Linked DNA regions of Gemmobacter sp. 24YEA27. The protein of the gene in region 1 interacts with the protein of each later gene in a pairwise test. Links are inferred from orthologs where the notes say so. Each region holds a gene or a part of one and is shown on either strand. Other genes may lie near its edges.

What was found. Proteins that work in one complex are often made in the same cells at the same time.
Region 2: the proteins of QNO18_RS14430 (region 1) and mrdA interact in binary tests that used the Escherichia coli proteins (3 or more experiments, as listed by UniProt). The link is inferred for Gemmobacter sp. 24YEA27 from one-to-one orthologs.

The regions. Positions count from the first base shown.
Region 1 is NZ_JASJPW010000001.1:2,894,195-2,899,343, forward strand. Bases 903-4,054 are described here. They hold QNO18_RS14430 (PBP1A family penicillin-binding protein), read right to left. Parts: upstream 3,681-4,054; coding sequence 1,125-3,680; downstream 903-1,124. Other genes in these bases: prfB (peptide chain release factor 2), read right to left, coding at 903-1,000; QNO18_RS14435 (N-acetylmuramoyl-L-alanine amidase), read right to left, coding at 3,966-4,054. In the rest of the region: more of prfB, read right to left, coding at 1-902; more of QNO18_RS14435, read right to left, coding at 4,055-5,149. UniProt on the Escherichia coli protein: Cell wall formation. Synthesis of cross-linked peptidoglycan from the lipid intermediates.
Region 2 is NZ_JASJPW010000001.1:3,473,437-3,478,397, reverse strand. What follows is about bases 1,137-4,100. They hold mrdA (penicillin-binding protein 2), read right to left. Parts: upstream 3,610-4,100; coding sequence 1,663-3,609; downstream 1,137-1,662. Other genes in these bases: QNO18_RS17250 (rod shape-determining protein MreD), read right to left, coding at 3,622-4,100; rodA (rod shape-determining protein RodA), read right to left, coding at 1,137-1,658. Also shown: QNO18_RS17265 (glyoxylate/hydroxypyruvate reductase A), read right to left, coding at 1-377; more of rodA, read right to left, coding at 519-1,136; more of QNO18_RS17250, read right to left, coding at 4,101-4,161; rod shape-determining protein MreC, read right to left, coding at 4,158-4,961. UniProt on the Escherichia coli protein: Catalyzes cross-linking of the peptidoglycan cell wall. Responsible for the determination of the rod shape of the cell. Is probably required for lateral peptidoglycan synthesis and maintenance of the correct diameter during lateral and centripetal growth.

The DNA.
Region 1 (5,149 bases):
GGTCTTTCACCATCTGGTAGGGCTGCAACACGTAAGAGCGGATCTGGTTGCCCCAGCCCGCATCCCCTTTGGCATCATGTGCCTCGTTGATCGCCGCCGAGCGCTTGTCCAGCTCCTGCTGGTAAAGCCGTGCCTTCAGCGCATTCATCGCAATCTCGCGGTTCTGGTGCTGCGATTTCAGCGAGGAGGTCACCACGATCCCGGTCGGGAAGTGGGTGATCCTGACCGCCGAGTCGGTTTTATTCACGTGCTGACCGCCGGCGCCGGACGACCGGAAGGTGTCGATGCGGATATCCTTGTCTAGCACCTCGATCTCGATATTGTCATCGACCACCGGATAGACCCACACGCTCGCAAACGAGGTCTGGCGCTTGTCGCCCGACCCGAAAGGCGAAATCCGAACCAGGCGATGCACGCCTGATTCCGTCTTCAGCCAACCGTAAGCGTTATGGCCCGAGATCTTATAAGCGACCGATTTGATCCCCGCCTCCTGCCCGGCTTCCTCTGAGAGCATCTCAACGGTGAAACCGCGACGCTCCGCCCAGCGGGTGAACATTCGCGCCAGCATCTCGGCCCAGTCCTGCGATTCCGTGCCGCCCGCGCCTGCATTGATCTCAAGGAACGTGTCATTGCTGTCGGCCTCGCCATTCAGCAAAGCCTCCAGCTCTTTTTGAGCCGCGACCTCAAGCAGCGCCTTCAGCGCATCCTCAGCCTCCGCAACCAGCGCATCCTCGCCCTCGGCCTCGCCGAGCTCGATCAGCCCGAGATTGTCATTCAGCCCGCTTTCGATCAGCCGGTAGCCGTTCAGCGCATCCATCAGCGACTGCCGCTCGCGCATCAGCTTCTGCGCCCGGGCCGGATCATTCCAGAGATCCGGCTGCTCGATCAGCGCGTTGAACTCCTCAAGCCGGTGCGGCGCCATCTCAAGGTCGATCCGCTGTGCCAGAAGGCCCAGCGACTTGCGGATCTGATCAACATTGCCTTGCGTCTCGGCGCGCATAACTCACCCTCTCAATCATCGAGCGGCGTCATATCTCCTGGGGCTCTCCGGAACAAGGGGCCTGTGCGCGCGCCCCATGCGACACCACCCCGAGGCGCGGCGCCCGGCGCGCGCGCCTGCCAGGTCAATAGAGCCCGCCCGATGACACCGTGCCGAAATCCGCCTTGCCCGGGATCACCCGCGTCTCGCCCGTCGCGGTTGTGACCGAAGCCGAGCCGCTTTCCGTCTCGCCATAGGCAAACAAGGGCAGGTTCTGGCCCATTTCGAAGCCGCCATCCACCATGGCGCCCAGCCCGAAATCGACATCCGTGCCCTCGCGGAAATATTCCGCCACCACATTCGCGCCCGAAGCATCATCTGACAGCCGCGCGCCGGTGAACCGGTCGATCTTCACGAAATAACCCCCCGGCGGCACTTTGAATTTCGAACCGCCGTATTTCTTCACGACCTCTTTCATGAAATCCTGGAAGACCGGCACGCAAAGCGTCCCGCCATAGGCGCGCGAGCCAAGCGTCCGCGGCTGGTCAAAGCCGATATAGCAGCCCGCCACAATGTTCGACGTATAGCCGATGAACCAGACATCCTTGGCGTCATTGGTCGTGCCGGTCTTGCCCGCCACCGGCACCGGCAACCTGACCCCACTGCCCGAGCCGCGCTGCACCACACCTTCCAGCATCGAGGTCAGCTGATAGGCGGTGATCGCATCCATCACCCGCTCGCGGTTCGAGGTGATCTTCACCCCGTTGCCCCGGGGAAGATCACCGGCGCCGCAATCCTCGCAAGAGCGTTTGTCATGGCGGTAGATGGTGCGCCCGTAGCGGTCCTGCACCCGGTCGACCAGCGTGGGCTCCACGCGTTCGCCACCATTGGCGAACATCGCATAGGCCGCCACCATCTTGTAAAGTGTGGTCTCCTGGGCACCGAGGCTGTTCGCCAGATGCTGGCCCAGCCGGTCATAGACGCCAAAACGCTCGGCATAGGCCGCGACCGTCGACATCCCCACTTCCTGCGCCAGACGAATGGTCATCAGGTTCCGCGATTGCTCGATCCCGGTCCTCAGAGGCGTCGGTCCGTAGAATTTGTTCGAGGCATTCTTGGGAGTCCAGAGCCCCTGCGGCGTCTCGATCTCGATCGGCGCATCGACCACGATGGTCGCGGGCGTATAGCCGCTGTCCAGCGCCGCCGCATAGACGAAGGGCTTGAACGAAGAGCCCGGCTGGCGTTCGGCCTGGGTGGCGCGGTTGAACACCGAATACTGATACGAGAACCCGCCCTGCATCGCGAGGACCCGGCCGGTATTCACATCCATCGCCATGAAGGCGCCCTGCACTTCCGGCACCTGGCGCAGGGTCCAGCGGATGAACGCGCCATCCGCATCCTTCACCATGCGGCGCACCAGCACCACATCCCCGACCTCGACCAGATCCGAAGCGCGTGTCGCCTTCTTCCCAAGCTTGCCATCGGCCAGGCGCTTCCTGGCCCAGCTCACGTCATCGGCCGGAATATCGCCGGTTTCCGCCACTCCCTCGATGCCGATCGTGGCAGAGCGCTCGCCCAGCGAGAGCACCACCGCCGGATACCAGCCCTCGATATCGCGCGACACATCCGTCGCACTCAGCGCCGCGCGCCAGTCTTCCTCGCGGGACAGCTGATCGGCTGCGATGGTCTTGCCGGTGCCGCGCCAGACCCCGATGCCACGGTCATATTTCTCCAGCGCCTTGCGCAAAGCCGCCTGGGCGATCTCCTGCAATTCCTGGTCAATGGTGGCGCGGATCGTCATGCCGCCTTCAAAGAATTCCTTGCGCCCGAAATCCCGCGACAGCTGGCGCGAGACCTCTTCGGTGAAATAGGTCCGCCCGGGAAGCTCTTGCCGGAAAGACGGAAAATCACCGTTCTGCACGGACAAAAGCGGGGCCTCGCGTTCGGATTTCCAGCTGGCCTCGTCGATATAGCCATTGTCCCGCATCTCGCGCAGCACATAGTTGCGCCGGTCGATCAGCTTCTGGCGATTGCGCACAGGGTGGAAATCAGAGGGCGCCTTAGGCATCGAGGCAAGCGTCGCCGCCTCATGTGGTGACAGCTCGGTCAGGGATTTGTTGAAATAGGTCTGGGCCGCTGCTGCGACACCATATGAATTCTGCCCGAGAAAGATCTCGTTGAGATAGATCTCGAGGATCCTTTCCTTTGACAGCGTCTCCTCAAGCCGTGTGGCGAGGATGATTTCCTTGATCTTGCGCTCGACCCCGGCGGCGCCCTTACGGGTCCCGTCGAGCAGCATGTTCTTCGCCACCTGCTGCGTGATGGTCGAGGCGCCGCGCACATCCTGGCCGCGCGATCTGACCGCCTCGGAAAAGGCGGCGAGCATACCGCCGGCATCATAGCCCTGATGGCTGAAGAAATTCTTGTCCTCGGCCGAAACAAAGGCCTGCTTCACCAGATCGGGAATATCCTCGGCCGAGACAAACAACCGGCGTTCATCGGCGAATTCATCCAGAATCCGCCCCTCACCGGAATAGATCCGGCTGATGGTGGCGGGGGCATATTTCGCAAGGCTCTCATGGCTCGGCAGATCGCGCGAATACATCCAGAAAATCGCGCCAACCGTCAGGGCACCAAAGAAGATGCCAAGCGTGACAGCTGAAAAGATAGCCCCAAAGAAAGAGGCGATGAATCGCAACACTGCTCTGATCCCCGGATGATGCTGCCTTTCCCTATATCAGACGCGCCCCCCCGTCAAAACCCTGGCCATCACCAGATCGTCACCCCGGCGGAAACCGCCCGACCGAACATACCTGACCGAACAGGCCCGGGGAACCTCACCAAAGCGCCAGACATCGCGCTGCATTTTCTGTCACTAAATATCCCGGGGGAGTCATGGCTCCGCCATGACGGGGGCAGCGCCCCCTGCCCGGCCCGCCACTGCACGCGGCCCCCGTCCAGCGCCGCCCTCAGTCCAGCGCGGCCCTCAGTCCCGCGCCGCCCGCAAAGCCGCATCTTCCTTTGCCCAGGCAAGGATCCCGTCCCGCATCGCCGCGGCCATCCTGGCCCGCCATTCCGGATCGGTCAGCCGTTTCAGATCCCGCGCCGAGGACAAAAAGCCCAGCTCCACAAGGACCGAAGGAATATCGGGGGATTTCAGCACCGAGAAGCCGCCTTCCTGATGCGGCTTGCGATGCATCCTGAGATCCGCCCCCTTTATCGACGCCTCCAGCGCCGACACCAGCCGGTCGATCCTTGGCTTTGTCTCGGTCCGTGCCATGTCGATCAGCACTGTCGCCACCAGATCGTCCTGGGCCGAAAGATCGATCCCCGCCAGCAGATCGTCACGCTCATGCCGTTCGGCCAGCGCCTCCGCCGCGGCATCGCTGGCCGCATCTGAGAGGGTGTAAAGCGTCGCGCCATGCGCCTCGCCCTCGGCCAGGGCATCGGCATGGAGCGAGAGAAACAGATCCGCGCCCGCTGCCCGCGCCACCGAGATCCGCGTCTCAAGCGGCACGAAGATGTCTTCTTCGCGGGTCAGAACCACTTTGAACCGCTCGTCCCGCGCCAGCAATTCCTTGAATTCACGCGCGAATGTCAGCATCAGATCGGCTTCTTTATGGCCGTCGCGTTCTGCGCCCGGGTCGATGCCGCCATGACCGGGATCAAGCACCACGATGATCGACCCGCCCGCGCGCCTCGCGATCACCGGAACATCTGCAGGCACCGGCAGAGACCATTCCTCAGGCTCCGGCAGCGCGGTGATCTTTGCAAAATTTGCCGCCGAACTCGGGCTCAGACGAATGGTCAGCCGCGCCGTCTCGGCGGCCCCTGCCCGGCCGGTCTCCATCCCCGCCCGGAGCACCTGCCAGGGCCCGTCCAGTTCGATCACCAGCCGCGACCAGCCGGGACGGAAGATCCCTGCCCGCATCGCACGAACAGGCTCTGCCACCTGGGGCATCCGCTCAAGGCCCGCCCAGTCGACCTCGCGCATGTCAAGGATCATGCGCGGCGGGTTATCAAGCATTCTCACCCGCCAGGGCACCGGCTGGCTGATCGACAGATCCAGCACCAGATCGCCGGTTTCCTGCGAAAGCGACGATTGCGCCGGATCAAACCGGGCCAGCGCGCTCAGCACAGGTGTGACCGCCGGCGGGCTGGTTTCAGCCT
Region 2 (4,961 bases), 580 kb from region 1 along the record:
CAGGCGTGGTCCCAGACCCGGCCTGGATTGACGATATGGCGGTCCATGCCGAGATGATGGCGCAAGACGTGTCCCGTGACATATTCCACCATGCTTTCGGTCAGGCCCGGATCGACCATCCGGGTCAGCGGCTGGGTAAGGCTTTGATTGCCCACGATACGCTCGACCCCGGCCCAGAGCGACATGACCGCTTTGGCGCGGGTGAAGGGGGCGAAATCCTGCAAAGGCGAGGTGGGCGCATAGAGGATATAGTCGATCGCCGCAGGGTCATGCGCTTCGGTAACGATATCGGCGCTGATACCGGCCGCCCTTAGCGCGGCGGGCAGGAAGGGTTCATATTCATCCCAGCCGGGAGCGGAAAAGAAGATCTGTGTCATGGCCGCGAGCCTGCGTCGCGCTGCATGATTTGTCCAGAGGGGGCGCCCCTTCGGGGCGCTTTGCGCGTTCCGCGCGGTGCGTATTTAAGTCAGGAGAAAGCCCATTCCCCTTGATGCAAATACTTATCTGCTGGCTGCCGCTCAGCGCGGCCGGTGGACATGGGCGCTTTGCATCAACCCAAAGCCCACAAGGATCACCAGCATGGCCGAGCCGCCATAGGACATCAGCGGCAGCGGCACGCCGACCACCGGTGCCATGCCCATCACCATCGACAGGTTCACCGCGATATAGAAGAAGAAGTTGGCGGCGACCCCGATGATCAGGAGGGAGGAGAACCGGTCGCGGTTTTGCAAGGCCGAGATCATGCAGAACCCGATGATCAGCGCGTAAAGGATCAGCAGCGAGAAGGCCCCGACAAAGCCGAATTCCTCGGCGAGCGTAGAGAAGATGAAGTCGGTCTGCTTTTCCGGCAGGTAGTTCAGCCGCGACTGGGTGCCCTGCATGAACCCCTTGCCCGACCAGCCTCCGGAGCCAAGGGCGATCTTGGCCTGGATGATGTTATAGCCCGCCCCCAGCGGATCGGCAGAAGGGTCGAGGAAAGTGTCGATCCGGCGGAACTGATAGTCATGGAGGAGCTGCCACTCGGTGCCCCGGCTCTGGAACACTGCAACAACAGTGCCCACGACCAATCCGGTCACGGCAGCGAAATACCAGTAGCTGACGCCGGCCGCGAACATCACTGCCGCCCCCGCCATCAAGAGCATCAGCGAGGTGCCGAGGTTGGGCTGCATCAGCACCAGCACCGTCGGCAGCGAGGTCAGCAGCACCGGGATCAGCACCCATAAGGGCCGCGATACTTTGCGGATATCGAGCCAGTCATAATAGGCGGCCAGCATCAGAACGAGGCTGAATTTCATCATCTCGGAGGGCTGGAGCCGCAACGGCCCGAAATCGATCCAGCGCTGCGCCCCCATGCCCACGACACCATAGAGATCGACGATAATCAGAAGCACGAAAGAGGTCAGATAGGCGATCCCCGCCATCGAACGCCAGAACCAGACCGGCACCATGGCGACCATGAACATCAGCACCATGCCGGCGGCAAAGACCTGGGCCTGGCGCCGGGCCCAGAGGTTGAAATCCCCGCCCGCCACCGACCAGAGCATCAGGATCCCCACCGCCGAGACCGCCGTGACCAGCACGATCACCTGCCAGTTCAGGTAAAGCACCTTGCGGATGCCGGTCGGGGCCTGTTTCAGGCGGTTCTCGAAAAATGCCATTGGCTCAGGCCTGATCGGATTTGGTAAGGGCGCCGGTCTCGGGGTCGCGCAGCGGCAGGTCTTTCAGCATCGATTCGATCCGGCCGCGCTGGTCGGAAGGGTAGGCGGCCAGGGGCGGGCGGCCTCCGGCAAGGGCTGCAAGGATCACATCGCGCGCAACCGGCGCCGCGACGGTCGAGCCGCCGCCGCCATGTTCGATGATCACCGCCACCGCATAGCGCGGATTGTCATAGGGCGCATAGCCCACATAAAGCGCATGGTCGCGCCTGCGCCAGGGCAGTTGTTCGTTGCGGATCACACCCTGGCTGCGCTCGGCTGCGCTGATGTTGCGGACCTGGCTGGTGCCGGTTTTGCCGGCAAGGATCATGGTCGGGTCGACGATCCGGGCCGAGCGCGCGGTGCCCGCCTGGCTGTTGACCACATCCCACATCCCCTGTCGCATCGCCGCAAGGTGGCGTTCGTCAATCCCGAGCGATGCCGGTTCAGGCGCGGCAATCTCTTTCCCGTCGATCATCCGCACCAGGCGCGGCTCTACCGCGCGGCCCGAGGCGATCCGCGCCGTCATCACCGCCAGTTGCAAAGGCGAGGCCAGCACATAGCCCTGACCGATCGAGGCGTTGATCGTGTCGCCGATCCGCCAGTCCTGGCCGTAGCTTTCCTGTTTCCAGGCGCGGTCGGGCATGGTGCCCGGCACAATCGCCGACATCGGCAGCTCATGGCGGCCCCCCAGCCCGAGACGGCGGCCCATCTCGGCCATCTTGTCGATGCCGACCTTTTGCGCGATGTCGTAATAATAGACGTCGCAGCTTTTCTGCAGGCTCTGGGTCAGCGACAGCGTGCCATGGCCGCCCCGGCTCCAGCAGTGGAAGCGGCGGCCGCCGAATTCCAGATAACCCGGGCAGCGCACCTTATGGCCAAGGTCAATCGCACCGGAATCAAGCGCCGCCAGCGCGGTGACCATCTTGAAGGTCGAACCGGGCGGATAGGCGCCCGAGACCGCTTTATTCGCCAGCGGCCGGTGGTCGTTTTCGGTCAGGCTGGCATAATCGGTATGGCTGATGCCGCGCACAAAAAGGTTCGGGTTGAAAGAGGGCGCCGAGGCGCAGCACAAGAGATCGCCGTTCCGGACATCCATCACCACCACGGCGGCGCTCTCGCTGCCCAGACGGGCCTGGGCGAAATTTTGCAGATCGGCGTCGATGGTCAGGCGGATATCGCCGCCGGCGACACCTTCCTCGCGGCCAAGTTCCCGCATCACCCGGCCAAAGGCGTTCTTTTCCACCTGGCGGGTGCCGGCACGACCGCGCAGCACCTTCTCCATCCAGCGCTCGGTCCCGATCTTGCCGATCTGGAATTTCGGCAGTCTGAGGATCGGGTCGGGATCCTCCTGCTCGTCGAGATCCTTTTGCGACACCGCGCCGACATAGCCGACGATATGAGCGAAATCATAGCCGCGCGGATAGATCCGCGACAGGCCGACCTCGGGGATCACCCCGGGCAGCGCCGGCGCATTGATCGCAACTTTCGAGAAATCGTCCCAGTCGAGCCGGTCTTTCACCACGACCTTCACATGCGCCGCGTTCTTCTTCACATCGGCCAGCGTCTGGTCCAGCTCTTCGGCGGTCATGGGGATCAGCCCGGCAAGGCGGTGCATCACCCGATCAACATCGCCCGCATCCTCGCGCGTGATCACCACGCGGTAATTCTGTTCATTCCCGGCGATCAGCTTGCCATTGCGGTCCTGGATCAGGCCGCGCCCCGGCGGGATCAGCTCGATCGAGATGCGGTTCTCTTCGGCCAGGAGCTTGAATTCCTCGGCCTGGTCGACCTGGAGATAGCGCATCCGCACGCCAAGCGCCGCCACCATCGCCGTCATGCCGCCGCCCAGCAAAAGGCCCCGCCGCGTGATGCTGCGGGCGCTGTCTTCCGCGTCTTTTTGCGTGCGTCTCATCAGGTCACCCGTTCACAACCGTCTGCCGAAATCATCCACCTCACCGGTGGCGGGTTTTCTCAGATCAAAAGCCAGGCGCGACAGGCCCACCACCAGCGGATAGGCGAGGATCGACCACAGCACCTGGACCACGGCGAATCCGAAAGGCGGCAGATCAACAAGGGTCAGCGTAAGCGCCAGCCGCTGCGCCAGCAACATCGCGATCATCAGCCCCGAGGCCAGCAGCCATTCGACGGCGAAATTCATCTCACGCGTCAGCGCATGGCGGCCGCGCAGGAATTCGGACGCGAGCACGACCAGCGCGGTCCAGAGCCCCGGCGGGCGCAGCAGCAACAGATCCTCGATCAGCAGGACCGGCGCGATCAGCCAGACCGGCAGGAAATCGGGGCGGCGCATCATCCAGGCGATGATCAGGCATAACAGCAGATCCGGCCCGGGAAACCGGCCCACTGCCGTGCTCAGCGGCAAAAGCCGCACAAAGAGAAACAGCCCCGCCAGCGCCAGGAAAAGCAGCCGGTATCCCCAGGGATCCATCTGCATCCGGCCGATCATTGTCCGCCCCCTTGCGCATCGGCGCCCTGGCCGGTGGCATCGCCGCCTTCGGCATAGCCGGATCCGGTTTCGCCGATCTCGCCGCTGCCGGTGGTGGGCTGGGTGGCGGCCTCGCGTTCACCGTCAACCGTTGCCACGGGGACCGAAGGCAGCGGCGGCGCAATCAGCTGGCCGGGGTCAAGGATCGGCTCCAGTTCATGGCTGCGAAGCACGCGCAGGAATTCAAGCCGCTGGTAATCGGCCGCGAGCACCACCCGCAGCCTGCGGTCCGATCCCATCGCGACCTGGCCGACCAGCAGGCCGGCGGGAAAGACACCACCATCGCCGGAGGTCACCACCCGGTCGCCGGGCCGGACCTCATCGGTGGTCTCGATGAAATCAAGAAGCGGCAAGGCACTGTTATCACCCGACAAAAGCGCCTTCTGCCCCGAAGGCTGAATGGTCACCGGAATGCGGCTTGAGGTGTCGGTGATCAGGATCACCCGGCTCGTGCGGGCGCCAACGCCCGAGATGCGGCCCACCAGCCCGATCCCGTCCATCGTGGCCCAGCCGTCGCGGATGCCATCGCGCTCGCCGACATTCAGCAGCACCGACTGGCGAAACGGGCTGCCACTGTCCGCCAGCACCACGCCGGTCACATGGGTCAGTTTCGGGTCGAGCCGCACATGGTTCAGATCCAGAAGCCGCGCATTCTTCTGCTCCAGCTGAAGCGCGGCCTCTTTCCAGGCCTTCATCTGCTGCAGCTCGCGCTTCAGTTCCTGGTTTTGTTCATAGATGCGGGTATAGGACTGAAAGTCCTC